Regions from separate parts of the Bacillus sp. Pc3 genome, predicted to be linked through region 1. Evidence: riboswitches for the same ligand, from Rfam matches in the RefSeq annotation. Region 1 holds a riboswitch; the other holds the start of a gene.
What was found. A riboswitch is a leader RNA that binds a small molecule or an ion and turns the genes downstream of it on or off. The one in region 1 is predicted to bind glycine.
Positions count from the first base shown of each region.

Region 2: linked by a shared signal. The riboswitch ahead of SB24_RS10265 (amino acid permease) and the one ahead of gcvT (glycine cleavage system aminomethyltransferase GcvT) in region 1 are both predicted to bind glycine.

Region 1 is NZ_CP010406.1:3,563,297-3,570,905, reverse strand. It holds gene gcvPA (aminomethyl-transferring glycine dehydrogenase subunit GcvPA) at 1-992, opposite strand, end outside; gene gcvT (glycine cleavage system aminomethyltransferase GcvT) at 1,007-2,107, opposite strand; glycine riboswitch at 2,286-2,386, opposite strand; gene SB24_RS17270 (DEAD/DEAH box helicase) at 2,531-4,201, shown strand; gene SB24_RS17265 (YqhG family protein) at 4,223-5,017, shown strand; gene sinI (anti-repressor SinI) at 5,194-5,367, shown strand; gene sinR (transcriptional regulator SinR) at 5,401-5,736, shown strand; gene tasA (biofilm matrix protein TasA) at 5,784-6,569, opposite strand; gene sipW (signal peptidase I SipW) at 6,634-7,218, opposite strand; gene tapA (amyloid fiber anchoring/assembly protein TapA) at 7,190-7,609, opposite strand, start outside.
Region 2 is NZ_CP010406.1:2,154,996-2,162,604, reverse strand. It holds gene ahpF (alkyl hydroperoxide reductase subunit F) at 1-579, shown strand, start outside; gene SB24_RS10270 (Fic family protein) at 624-1,856, opposite strand; gene SB24_RS10265 (amino acid permease) at 1,997-3,343, opposite strand; glycine riboswitch at 3,489-3,569, opposite strand; gene fbp (fructose-1,6-bisphosphatase) at 3,869-5,794, shown strand; gene SB24_RS10255 ((2Fe-2S)-binding protein) at 5,834-6,292, opposite strand; gene SB24_RS10250 (FAD binding domain-containing protein) at 6,285-7,127, opposite strand; gene SB24_RS10245 (xanthine dehydrogenase family protein molybdopterin-binding subunit) at 7,114-7,609, opposite strand, start outside.

The DNA of each region.
Region 1 (7,609 bases):
TTTGAACAAATGTTAGACGTGGCTTTGTCTCTTCTGATATGCTGCTCACGCGCCTGAAGGGTGAGAACAAAACCTCTTCGCCCGTTTTCATCTTCCGTTTGGCCGACAAGCCGGCCCGGCACCTTTCTCATCAGTTTTTTCGTTACTGCAAAATAGCCGCAGTGCGGGCCGCCGAACGCCGCAGGTATGCCGAAAGGCTGCGCGTCCCCGACAACGATATCAGCTCCGTATGCCCCGGGCGGTGTCAAAATACCGAGCGCGAGCGGGTTTGAAGAAACAATCAGCTGGCTGTTTCCTTTATGTGCGAGCGGCTCAATGTCCTTTAACGGCTCGATTTGTCCGAAGAAGTTCGGATACTGGACGATCACGGCGGCCGTTTCATCACAAACGGCATGTTCCAATGCTTCAAGATCTGTGACGCCGTTTTTCGCGGGCACCTCTACAACCTCAATATATTGGCCCTTTGCGTATGTTTTCAAAACATCCCGCGATTCCGGATGAACGGCTGCGGAAATGACGATTTTTTTCTTTTTCGTATGTCCCGACGCAAGCATCGCCGCTTCCGCCAGCGCCGTTCCCCCGTCGTACATAGAGGAGTTTGCGATATCCATTCCCGTTAATTCACAGATCATCGTTTGAAATTCAAAAATCGCCTGCAGCTCTCCTTGTGAGATTTCAGGCTGGTAAGGCGTATATGCCGTGTAAAACTCTGATCGGGATATCACATGATCGACGATAACCGGCTGGTAGTGATCGTACACTCCTGCGCCCAGAAAAGATGCATATGTAACAGCGTCTTTATTTTTCGCCGCAAGCTTCGTCAGCTCTCTCGTCAGCTCTGTTTCTGATTTTGCTTTTTTAATTTGGTAGTCTTTTTGAAACCTCACATCTTCCGGAATATCGGCAAACAGTTCATCAATTGTTTCTGCGCCGATGGCTTTCAGCATTTCTTTTTTATCCTGTTCTGTCGCGGGCAAATATCGATGCTTCATATGACTCTCCTTTTTCAGCTCTGTTTTGGACGTTTATAAAACGGTGTGCGGACAATCTTCGCTTTTACCGTTTTTTTACGGATTTCCACTTCTACTTCCGTTCCGACTTCACTGAATTCCGTTTTGATTAAGGCAAGGCCGATATTTTTCTTTAAAGTCGGAGATTGCGTGCCTGTCGTGACTTCACCGATCGGAACACCGTCTTTTTTCACGGCGTACCCGTGTCTCGGAATCCCTTTTTCAATCATCTCAAGTCCGACCAGCTTTCGCGGGGCTCCTTTTTCTTTCTGTTCGCGCAATACAGACTTCCCGAAAAAATCGGAATCTTTCTTGTGTTTCACGGCAAATCCGATTCCGGCTTCAATCGGTGTAATATCTTTCGTCAATTCCTGACCGTATAAAGCAAGCTTCGCTTCAAATCTCAGCGTATCACGGGCGCCGAGGCCGCACGGAACGAGGCCTTCATGCTCTCCCGCTGCAAGTATCTCCTTAAATAGATGAACCGCATCTTCATTGCGGCAATATAACTCAAATCCGTCTTCACCGGTATAGCCTGTTCTTGAAAGCAGGACTTGTCGTCCGGCAACGTCCGTCTCGTCAATAAATGTAAACGGCTTTAAGGAGGACAAATCACATTCAGTCAGCTTCGTAAGAACCGACTGAGCATTCGGCCCCTGAACGGCAAGCAGTGAAATCCCGTCAGACTGATTCGTCAGCGTGACATCGCCTTCCGCATGTTCCGTCAGCCAAGCGATGTCTTTTTCAATATTAGACGCGTTAATCACGAGCAGATAGCAGCTCTCGCTTTTCTGATAGATCAGCAAGTCATCGACCGTACCGCCGTCAGGATAACACATGGCGGTATAAAGCGCGTTTCCCGGCTTTAAATCGGCAACGTCATTTGTCATCATTTTTTGCAGAAAAGACAGGGCGTCTTTACCGGATACTTCGACTTCCCCCATATGAGACACATCAAACAGGCCCGCTTTTGTGCGGACGGCTTCATGCTCCTCTTTAATAGAAGAAAATTGAACCGGCAGCTCCCATCCTCCAAAATCAATCGTTTTTCCGCCGTATTCTTTATACACGTCATAAAGCGGTGTTCGTTTCAGCATCATCTTCCCCCTTCAGTCATTGGCGCATTGTAAAAACATATAAAAAAGGACAGAGAAACACCTCATGAAAATGAAGGTTTCTCTGTCCCGGCACCTGAAAGTTTACTTTATGAACATATCATAAAGACGTCCCCTTTGGTGGCCTGCTTCTTCTAAGTGCAGACACTCTCCAGAGTTGCGTCGAGCAAGAGTTCTTTTGCCTGAGAGATTCACTCCGCAGTTTGCTCCTTCGGCGCCCGGACGCCCATCTTTCGTCCGAGTCTCTCCCCTTGCTGTCATTCGCTCATATTTACCAATTTTATGGACATACTAAAGCAATATCTTTTAGTGAAATCATTACTTATATCCTACCACCCTCATTTACGTCCGGCAACAAAAATTATGATAAATCAGTTTTTTAAAAGAAAGGCGGTTTTGTTACATATGACAGCAGAGATCATATTTGATGCAAACTGGCCGGGAGAGTTTTCTGAGCGGCTGAAAACGGACGGTCCCTGGTCAAATTGGGAGATGTACAAACTGTCGGCTGAAGTCCAGCAGACCCTTGCCATTCCTGAATTTGAAGGGTTGAGGGCTCCTTTATACCTGCCCGATTTCACTCCGCTTCCACATCAGCTTGAGGTCGCGCAGAAAGTCGTTGAAAAAATGAACGGCAAGGCGATTTTGGCTGATGAAGTGGGGCTCGGAAAAACGGTGGAAGCGGGCCTGATTTTAAAAGAATATATGATTCGCGGGCTGGCCAAAAAAATCCTGATTCTTGTGCCGGCATCACTCGTTTCCCAGTGGGTGAAAGAGCTTCAGGAGAAGTTTTTAATACCCGCTGTTGAACAGAAGAAAAGCTATGTGTGGGAACAGTGCGATATCGTCGTTTCTTCTATTGATACGGCCAAACGCTCGCCACACAAAGACATTGTGCTTTCTATTCCGTATGATCTCGTCATTATTGACGAGGCGCACAAGCTCAAAAACAGCAAAACGAAAAATTATGAATTTGCGAGAAGTCTTGTGAAGAAATACTGCCTGCTTCTGACGGCGACGCCGATTCAAAACCGGATCGAAGAAATCTTCAATTTAGTGTCACTGTTAAAGCCCGGCCATTTAGGAAACGAAAGCGGATTTCAAGAAACCTTCAATCAGAAGGACGGGATTGACGCTCATGAGCATTTGAAAGAGCTCGTCAATAAAGTGATGATCCGCAACACGCGGAGCGACACCGGCCTTACATGGACGAAGCGCCACGTGGAAACAGTGCCGATCACCTTTTCACCGACGGAACAGGCGCTTTACGATGACATCGCCGCACTGAAAAACGGCACGGAAAAGCCCGCCAGCGCATTTTCCATTATGACGCTGCAAAGAGAATGCTGTTCAAGCAGGGAAGCCGTGTATATGACGCTCAAAAAAATGCTTGACCAAAAAGACAAACAAGCGCCCGCATTCGATGATCAGACGATCGCTAATTTAATGGACCGCATCAATCAAGTCACGCAAAACTCAAAAGCGATTCAAGTTGTTGACTTGATCCAAAAGATTAATGACAAAGTCATTATTTTTACTGAATACAGGGCGACACAGATTTACCTGCAATGGTTCCTTCAGCAGAACGGCATAAGCTCCGTTCCGTTCAGAGGCGGATTTAAACGCGGAAAAAAAGACTGGATGAAGGATCTCTTCCGCGGCAAAGTGCAGGTGCTGATCGCTACAGAAGCCGGAGGCGAAGGGATCAACCTGCAATTCTGCAACCATATTATCAATTATGACCTCCCGTGGAACCCGATGCGGCTTGAACAAAGAATCGGAAGGATTCACAGACTCGGTCAGGAAAGAGATGTCCATATCTACAATATGGCGACAAAACATACGGTGGAAGAGCATATCTTAAAACTTCTGTATGACAAAATTCATTTATTTGAAAATGTCGTCGGAGAATTAGATGACATCTTAACAAAAATCAAAGTGAGCAATTTTGAAGACCATTTGCATGATATTTTATGCCATTCGCTGACAGAGGAAGAAATGAGAATCAAAATGGACAATCTCACCTCTTTTCTGTCGTACGGTACGGAAAAGCCCGCCAGAAAAAAAGGATCTTAATCTAAAAGGAGGAAGCGCGACATGAGACAGCAGGAGGTTCACGAATTTTTACTGCGCTTTTTTGAAGCGAACCACTGTCCGATTACAGAACACGGGCCGGGTTTTATGACGGTTCAGTTGACGGTCGAGATGGACAAACAAATTATGAACCGCCCGTTTTATTGGCATTGGCGTGAAAAAACGGGCGGCGAACCGAACCCGATGAAGATTACGTTCATCACTGATAAAGAAACGGCTCCGGAGGATATGGACGGCGAATTTATTTACTTTGGAGCCCCGCGCCTCTTTCAAATCTTTCAAGCAGTTAAACAAAATGGGAGATTTACAAGAATATATGAGAAAATTGTATCAGCCGGAGCCAGAGTGCCGCTTCAGCCCTGGCTTGGATTAAATGTAGTGATTTCATACCAATCCGACATGAAAAAAGACAGACTTTTGTCTTTAGGCCTGCATCTTGTTTCTGGAACAATTATAGAGGGGTTTCAGCAGAAGCTTGCACCGCTTCCGCTGACCTCGCAAATATCAGACTATTGCTTTACCATATCGCCGATGATTAAGCCGGAAAGCGGAATTAAAAGAATGGAGCATTACTTAAAAGACGCTGCCGCCAAAGAGCCGTCAGACTGGGCTGACAGCGCGATCGCCAGATGGAAAAAGGACCTCAGGCTGCTCGATCAGTTTTATGAGCAAACAGAGGAAAAACCTGAGGAATACCATTTGGAAAAACAAGCGCTGAAAGCCTTATATCAGCCGAACATTCACATTCAGATTGAAAATGGCGGTTTATTTTTCCTGCAAAGTAATTTTTCTGGATAAGCGTTATCCATTCGACACCTTTCCCGTTTTTTCTGGAAATTCTATATTATAATAAAAGTATATAGAAAAAATTTCTGGCGTTTCGCATGCGATGAATCACTTCCAGACATGTAAAGATAAGGTCATGGGCGGATTGGCTGAAATACATAAACAAGTATTTTAGGAGGAGAAAATGCATGAAAAATGCAAAAATGGAATTTTCGCAATTAGATAAGGAATGGGTTGAGCTGATATTAGAAGCCCAAAAAGCAAATATCAGCCTAGAAGAAATACGCAAATACCTGCTTTCGCATAAAAAGTCTTCTCAACATATCCAGGCAGCCAGAAGTCATACCGTAAATCCTTTCTGAATGTGCTATAATATCACAAGGAAGGTGATGACATTGATTGGCCAGCGTATTAAACAATACCGAAAAGAAAAAGGCTACTCACTATCAGAACTAGCTGAAAAAGCTGGGGTAGCGAAGTCTTATTTAAGCTCAATAGAACGAAATTTACAGACGAACCCCTCCATTCAATTTCTCGAAAAAGTCTCCGCTGTTCTGGACGTCTCGGTTCATACTTTACTTGATGAAAAACATGAAACCGAATACGATGGTCAATTAGATAGTGAATGGGAGAAATTAGTTCGCGATGCGATGACATCCGGGGTATCAAAAAAACAATTTCGTGAATTTTTAGATTATCAAAAATGGAGAAAAGCGCAAAAAGAGGAGTAGTGCCGCCATATGTGCACAACTCCTCTTTTAACTGTCCGACTTTCGGATTAGTTTTTATCCTCACTGTGAGCCTTTTCATTTTCCTTGACGTAACCGTCTTTATCCGTATGATCTTTCGTAATGGTCAAGCCGTTCCATTGCGTTGCTTCAAAAGAGAATTGAAGAGAAATCGCATTGCCTTGGAACTTGTTTTGCACACTTAATCCGTCCGCAGTTTTTGCGGTGTCATTTTTAAATTGGATTTCCATTCTCACCTGGTCATAATCAGCAGGCGTTTTCGGAACTCCGTCGTACTCAGGAGCTGTTTTGCCGTTAATGGTTGCTACATTGACTTTTCCGCTCTCACTCAGGAATTTCGGATCAATGTGCTTGCTGATCGCTTCGGCAGCTGCTTTATCCTGTTTTGTTGACATTAAGTATAAGTCTTTCAGGCTGGCCGCCTTCAAAATGATATTTTTAGGATAGCCGTTGCCCCCTTCTTTACCGACTGTCAGAACCGTAATTTCAAACTGACTGAGGAAATCCTCCGCAGATTCATTTCCTTTCTTTGCTCCTTTAAAGTCAGTAAAATTCAAAGCCATCAGCACTTCTTTAATAGCAAGTGAACCATTGTTTCTGAATTCAAAATCTTTCGTCAATTTATCGCCTGGTTTTAAGTTTGACAAATTGACATTGGCTGATTGTTCTTTAGCCGATAAATCAAGTGTTCCTGACGCAAATGTAGCGTCTGTCGACTTCACATCATTAAATGCGGCCCATGTGCCTCCTCCTACTAATGCTAAACCGAGTGCGGCTGAGGCAACGCCCAAGCTTAATTTCTTTTTCATACCCATGTTTGTACTCTCCCCTTACTTTTTATTTTTGTTATCAAATCCTGTCGCCAGGTTGCAACCGTATTCATGTGGAGATGGTTCCCTTTTTCGCATGTTCTTCCAGCGCTTTCGTTTTCCGCTCAATATCGCGGAGGGCGCTGACAATGACTGTTATTGAGTAAATCAAAAGCATGACGCCGGGAACGATTAACAGAATCGCCGTTCCGATCGGCTGGCTGGCCAAATGTATGACATATCCGGCATACGGAAGCTGATATCCTGTATACTGGGCCGCCACTTTTTCAGCTTGAACGGGTGCGGCATCCGGGGCGGCATTATGGTCCCCTTTTGTCTCAAACAGCAGGTTCCCGTCCTTTTTTGTGATCCCGATTATTCTGTGTGTGACGGCTGTTCCGTCATCTTGGGTAAAGGTGATCACATCCCCTTTTTCTAAGTCATTCACGTCAGAAATTTTCTTTACCGCTATGAGCGAACCCGTCTTAAATTCCGGGTCCATTGAACCCGACAGCACGGATTTCAGCGTATAGCCGAAGATGGCCGGCTCACCCCCGGAAGCCCGGGTCGAAATCACCGTTAACGTCAGCACAATAATCAAGCTGAAGATGACGGCATACAAAATATTACTGATCAGTTTCAGCGTTTTTTTCATGTTCTTCCCCGCTTTCTTTTACCGGCTCAGCCGGCTCTTTCTCTGTTTTCTTTAGATCGGAAACTGTCGCCTGTTCCCGGCATTTGACGAGTTTCATCGGTTTTGACCACTCAAATTTTTCTTCGTCCGCCGGATACCCTTCAGGCTTGTAAACCTTGAATGCGTATATGCCCGGCTGCAAAGACCGCTTTGACTCAATTTTATAAATCGTTTTGCTTTTTTTATCAGTAATAAGCCCTTTATCCACAACATTGCCGTTTCGTAAAGGCTGCTGCTGAGAAGCGATTTTATGGAGCTCCCATTTCCAGTCAGAAACAGTCCGCTCTTTTCCCTTATTCTCCAGCTCGGCATAGAGCTGAAGCGGCGCACACACGGTGCCTGACGTATCAGT
Region 2 (7,609 bases), 1.4 Mb from region 1:
TGGCGCAATGTCAACGTACCTGGTGAGCAAGAGTTCAAAAACAAAGGTGTTGCATACTGCCCGCACTGTGACGGACCATTGTTTGAAGGCAAAGACGTAGCCGTTATCGGCGGCGGAAACTCCGGAATCGAAGCGGCGATTGACCTTGCAGGTATCGTCAATCACGTGACTGTGCTGGAATTCGCGCCTGAACTGAAAGCAGACGAAGTCCTGCAAAAACGTCTTTACAGCCTGCCAAACGTCACTGTGCACAAAAATGCACAAACGAAAGAAATCACAGGCGACCAAAACGTAAACGGCATTACGTTCGTTGACCGTGAAACAGGCGAAGAAAAACACGTTGAACTCCAAGGTGTATTCGTCCAAATCGGCCTCGTGCCTAATACAGAATGGTTAGACGAAACGGTCGAACGCAACCGCATCGGCGAAATCATCGTCGATAAGAGCGGCGCGACAAGCGTTCCCGGCCTATTTGCCGCAGGGGACTGCACAGACGGCCCGTACAACCAAATCATTATCTCCATGGGATCAGGTGCAACTGCCGCTTTAGGCGCATTTGATTATTTGATCCGGAATTAATGTGAAAGCCGCCATATGAATGGCGGCTTTTTTAAATATACTAATTAAGAAGGCAGTATTTCCTCTAAACAATCCTCGCTGATTTTATAACATTTTGGCCTTCTGCTTACCAGCTCAACAAATCCTTGCTGTTCTAAATAATCCATTACTCTGTTAATTTTATGTCTCGATTTATTTGAGAGCTCCATTAAATCTTGCACCGACAGCGTAACCTGATCATTTACAAATACATTAATCGTGATAATGATATTAAAAATATCACGTTCATCTTTATAATCAGCCCATTGATCGCTATCAATATAGTTCCTAATTCGTTTCAGTTTCATTAAATTAAATTCAAGATCCTCAATAATTCCTTTTTGTCCTGACAGAAGCAATTCCAGCATATCCATTAAATAAAAAGTCAGCTCTCCCCGGTTTAAAGGTGCGGGAATTTCCTCTAATGCCTTATAATACTTATCTTTGTTCTTATTAACTGCGTAAGAAAAAGTGATGGCTGAATATTTTTCTAAGTATCGGGACAAATAACTCCCAACGATAAGGCGTCCTGTTCTTCCATTGCCGTCATAAAAAGGATGAATGTATTCATAGTAGTAATGAGCTGTCATGTAACGATACAGCTGGGGATGTGTTTCATCATGAAGATAAGCAATTAAAGCCTCAAGCGCTTCTGTTATCTTTTGTTCAGAATTAACGCCGATATGGGTGGTCATGTTCCCATCGTTCACTTCAACATAGCCTTTTCTGAATAGCTCACCATCCGGCGCATCTTCTGTTCCGATTTCATCTGCGACCAGCTCGTCATATAATTCCCTAAAGTCATGAATGCTTGTAAACGACGGAATTCGGTCTATAAATTGATATGTTTTCATCAACCCGACAAACCGCTTATGTGAGGGCTCGGATTGTTCTAACGCTTTAAGAGCCTCTTTCAATTCTTTTTTTGTACTGCGGATTCCTTCAATTTCATTATTACTCTGTGCTTCATTAATAATTAATTTATCAAAATAAGGTTTGACAGCAAATTCAGGGAGCTGACTGATAAGGGATGAAATTTTGGAACTGTTTAACAACACTTCATTATTCAGCTTCATGAGTTTATGTGTATTCACATAAAATAGCTCAAATGAATCGTCCGTGGATCGGCCTTTTCGGAACCCCCGTATGTTTAATGATGTTGAATAACTGCCATAGCTGCTTGTTCTCTTTTTAAATTCTTTTTCATATGAATCAGCATCCGTTTTATAAAAAAGCTTAGATAACTTCTCATACTTCATATTATCACCTCGCTTAATTTAAAATTATACACTTTTTTTAAATTATACAATCATTATAGCCTGATTTCTAACAAATATTCTCGCTTTCCAATCAAAACAAAAAACGGCATACTGCATGGCAGTACACCGTCTGAAGCAATTCAATCTGTCTTTCTCCCTCTCGCCCGATAGATAAGAAATAATCCAATAAACCACAGCGGCGTCAGCAGCAAAGCCGGGCGCGTTGCATCCGCAAACAGCATAATCACCAGAATGACGGCAAACAACGCCAGCACGGCGTAATTGATAAACGGCGCAAACGGCGCCTTGAAAGACGAGCTTGCATGTAAGTCCGGACGGGTTTTCCTGTATCTGATATGACAGACCAGAATCACGCCCCACACCCAAATGAAACAAATCGCGCTGATGGTTGTCACGATGCCAAAAGCCGCTTCCGGTATCAATTTGCTTAAAAGAGCGCCAGCTGACAGCACAATAACCGATATCCATAATGCGCGGCTCGGCACATGATTTTTATTCAGCTTCGCAAAACTTGCAGGCGCTTGTTTCGTTTTGCTTAAGTTATACAAAATCCGGCTTGTTGAAAACATCCCGCTGTTACAAGCAGAAGCGGCAGACGTTAATACGACAAAATTAATGATTCCCGCGGCTAACGGGATGCCGACCAGGCTGAAGGTCTTTACAAAAGGACTTTCCGCCGCATTCAGCTGCATCCACGGATTAATACATAAAAGAATGAGCAATGCCCCGACGTAGAAAAATAAAATCCGCAATGGAATTTTATTGATAGCGGACGGAATATTTTTTTTCGGATTTGACGTTTCCGCCGCCGACACACCCACTAATTCCACACCGACATAGGCGAAGATCACCATCTGGAACGAAAGCAAAAAGCCTGAAAATCCGTTCGGAAACAAGCCGCCGTGCTCCCACAGATTCGCCGCTGAAACCGTTCCGGTATGCGTTTTGAACCCAATCACCAGCAGAACCACACCGATGACAATTAACGCGAGAATCGTGACTACCTTAATTAAGGCGAACCAAAACTCCAATTCTCCAAAAATCTTAACCGTTAACAGATTAAGCCCTAATAAAATGAGCAAACAGATAAGTGCCGGAATCCACTGCGGAATATCAAACCAATATTTCACATACACACCGACGGCGATCACATCCGCCATAGCCGTCATAATCCAGCAAAACCAATAGGTCCAGCCGGTGACAAACGCTGCACGCGGCCCTAAGTACGCCTCGGCAATATCCGTTAATGATTGGTATCCCGCTTTAGATAACAGCAGTTCTCCCAGCGCCCGCATGACGAAAAAAAGCGCAATACCTACAATAAAATACGCAAAGATGATAGAAGGACCCGCCAGCTGAATCGCCTTACCGGACCCTAAAAACAATCCGGTGCCGATCGTGCCGCCAATGGCGATCAGCTGCACGTGCCGATTCGATAAGTCCCTCTTTAGCTCTCGCTGCTCCACATCTGACTCCTCCTTACCTCTCTAGTGAACGACGAGCAAAAAAAGCCAATAAAAAAAGAGATTGGATGCCCTCCAATCTCATGGTCATAAGAATATCAAATTATATCTGCGCCGCTGAAAATCAACAGCATGACAAATACATATTCGGTACTCTTCTGTCCTTTTGCCTGAGATTGTGAACCCTTCGGCGCCGCGGAAAACCCGCGGTCTCTCCAGAAGCCGCTCCTGCTGTAGTTCGACCCACAGCAATCATAGCCTGCTACGTATTGAGTTTCTGATAGAAATACCTATCAGCTAACTTTTTATTTTAATGGAAGTTGAATGCATTGTCAATAGAGGGATGTGCTGCACGGCGTTATCCCGGTCCAATTTATGATGCCTGAAGCGCCGTATTTTCCGTTTTCATTGTCTCAAAAAGGCGTTATGCGGTACTATCATATAAGGTCTAATCATTTAAACATTATGTCATACTTTAAATTCACTTTATCATACAATTGCTCGTAAATAAAAAGGGGATGGACGAGGTTGGAAACGAAATATTTAGATCTGCTCGCACAAAAATACGATTGTGAAGAAAAAGTGGTCACGGAAATCATTAATCTGAAAGCGATACTGAACCTGCCGAAAGGAACCGAGCATTTCGTCAGTGATCTGCACGGGGAGTATCAGGCATTCCAGCACGTGCTGCGGAACGGTTCAGGAAGGGTTAAAGAGAAGATTCGCGATATTTTCAGCGGCGTCATTTACGATAGAGAAATTGATGAACTGGCGGCTTTGGTCTATTATCCGGAAGACAAACTGAAGCTGATCAAACATGACTTTGATACGAAAGAGGCATTAAACGAGTGGTATAAAGAAACGATTCACCGGATGATTAAGCTCGTTTCTTATTGTTCTTCCAAGTACACCCGCTCCAAATTGCGCAAAGCACTGCCCGCCCAATTTGCTTATATTTCTGAAGAGCTGCTGTACAAAACAGAACAAGCCGCCAACAAAGAACAATACTACTCCGAAATCATAGAACAGATCATTGCGCTCGGCCAGGCCGATAAGCTGATCACCGGCCTTGCCTACAGCACGCAGCGTTTGGTGGTCGACCATCTGCATGTTGTCGGCGATATTTATGACCGCGGACCGCAGCCGGATAAGATCATGGAAGAACTGATCAACTATCATTCAGTGGATATTCAATGGGGGAATCATGATGTTCTCTGGATAGGCGCTTATTCCGGCTCAAAAGTATGCCTGGCAAACATTATCCGCATCTGTGCCCGCTATGACAATCTGGATATTATTGAAGACGTTTACGGCATCAATCTGAGACCGCTATTGAACCTTGCCGAAAAATATTACGATGATAACCCGTCTTTCCGCCCGAAAGCGGACGAAAACAGACCGGAAGATGAGATTAAACAAATCACAAAAATTCATCAGGCGATCGCGATGATCCAATTCAAGCTTGAGAGCCCGATTATTAAGAGACGGCCGAACTTTAATATGGAGGAACGGCTGTTACTGGAAAAGATCGATTATGACCGCAATGAAATCACGCTGAACGGAAAAACATATCAACTGGAAAACACCTGCTTTGCGACGGTGAATCCCAAACAGCCTGATGAGCTGTTAGAAGAAGAAGCAGAAGTCATGGACAAGCTGCTGTTCTCTGTTCAGAACTCCGAAAAGCTGGGCCGCCATATGAATTTTATGATGAAAAAAGGCAGCCTTTATTTAAAATATAACGGCAACCTGCTGATTCACGGCTGTATTCCCGTCGATGAAAACGGCAGCATGGAAACGATGATGATAGAGGATAAAGCTTATGCAGGCCGTGAGCTGCTAGATGTTTTTGAACGGTTCTTACGGGAAGCGTTTGCCCATCCGGAAGAAACCGATGATCTGGCGACAGATATGACTTGGTACTTATGGACAGGCGAATACTCTTCCCTCTTCGGAAAACGCGCCATGACAACCTTTGAGCGGTATTTCATTAAAGAGAAGGAAACCCATAAAGAAAAGAAAAACCCGTATTACTATTTGCGTGAAGACGAAGCAGCCTGCCGAAACATCCTGAAGGAATTCGGCCTCAACCCGGACCACGGCCATATCATCAACGGCCATACACCGGTAAAAGAAATCGAAGGCGAAGATCCGATCAAGGCAAACGGAAAAATGATCGTCATCGACGGCGGCTTCTCCAAAGCCTACCAATCCACAACAGGCATCGCCGGCTACACGCTCTTATACAACTCCTACGGCATGCAGCTCGTCGCCCATAAACACTTTAACTCCAAGGCCGAAGTGCTGAGCACCGGAACCGACGTCTTAACAGTGAAACGATTAGTCGACAAAGAGCTGGAGCGGAAGAAAGTGAAAGAAACAAACGTCGGTGAAGAACTGATGAAAGAAGTGGCGATTTTGGAGAAACTGCGGGAGTATCGGTATATGAAGTGAAGAATATGGAGTTCAGGGATGATTCTCTGGGCTCTTTTTTTACGGTTTCCCTGTATGTAAAACGGATTTAACCGCTTCTTCAATCTCCCTATAACCCGTACATCTGCAAATATTGGACTCCAGCCAATTTTTTATCGTGTCATCACTTGCATTCGGCTCAGTATTCACTAAAGCATGACAATTCATGAGAAAACCCGGTGTGCAATAACCGCATTGAAACGCGAATTTTTCAATAAAAGCCTTTTGAATCGGCGTATTGATCAGTCCTTCAATTGTCGTAATGTCCTTTCCTTCCCCTTCTGCCGCAAGCATTAAGCAAGATTTCATCGGCACCCCGTCCGTTAATACCGTACAGGCGCCGCAATCCCCATTTAAGCAGCCCGGTTTTGCACCAGTTAATCCGAGACGAAGACGAAGAGCAAATAACAAAGTATCAGCCGGCCTGACCGTAATCTGTCTTTCCTCGCCATTTACTTTCAACGTAATACGATCAGACATTTGGACCTCCTTCTAATTCCCGTAGGGCATCTAAAATTGTATTTTGCAAGACAAACATTCGGTATTCACTTGAGCCTTCTGCGTCATCAAGAACGGGTTTGGGTACATACTGTAAAGACCTGCTTACTCTTTCTTCTGCTGATCGGCTTTTATCGTTAAGCACAGCCTCCATTTCAGCAGAACGAAACGGAAATGGACATACGCCGCTGAAGGCCATTCTGATCTCATCATCTTTTTTCAGCGCACAGACCGTCACCAATGGATACCCGACATTCCACTGCTGTCTTCTTTTGATACTGACAAATGGCAGGTCAACGTACGCTCGATCGACAACGACATGAAATAAAAAATCACCTTTTTGCAACTGTATTTCCTTGTTAAATACTTTATTTATGGGACGGTAATGAATCCCCGCTCTCCCTGCAATCCCTATCAAACTATCGGAAATTAACAACGGCAGCACGGCCTCACGGTAATAGATGCCCCCGCAAATGTTTCCGCCCAGGCTGATCTTATTTCGAGTCGTCCGATCGGCTATTTCACTGACTGTTTTACTTAATAGCGGAAATGGATTTTCTTCCTCCAGTTTCGTTAATGACACGCCCGCTCCAATCACCAGATCATTTTCATAAAAGCGGATGGTTTGAAATTCCGGAAGCGCGTTCATATCTATCACCGCATCCGTATAGATGATATTCAGCCTTCCTAACGTGATAATTTCCGTGCCGCCGGAATAATACATTGGTGTTTTCTTTTCGGCCGCAAGCGAGTGAAATAGATTGATTGTTTCTTGAATGGTCTTCGGTTTAAAATAATCAAAATCAAACGGTATCATCTTTCCACCCCTCTTGCGTCCTCCATAATCGTTCGGGAATGAGAGGAAGTTGATTCAATTGGACACCTAAAGCGGCGGAAAGGCAATTTCCCAATGCTGCCGGCATCCCCAACAGTCCGTGTTCCCCGCCGCCGCGCGCTCCATAAGGGGCAATCACATGCGGGGTTTCAACAAATTCAATGATATATTCAGGCTGCTCTCCATAGTGAAGGGGGCGGTATGTTCTAAGCTGAGGATTTAATACTCTGCCATATGAATCAAATACAAAGGTTTCTCTTCCTCCAAATGCGATTCCCATACTCATCCCCCCCATTACTTGACCCCTAGCAGCTTTTTCATTCAGTACAGTTCCTATATCCACAACAGAATAGGCTTTTGTAATTCGATACGTATAATCCCGTTTATCCAACTCAACTTCAATTCCCTGAGCACCGACAGCCCACTCGGGTCCCGGCTTCCCCCTTCCCGTTTCCCGGTCTAAA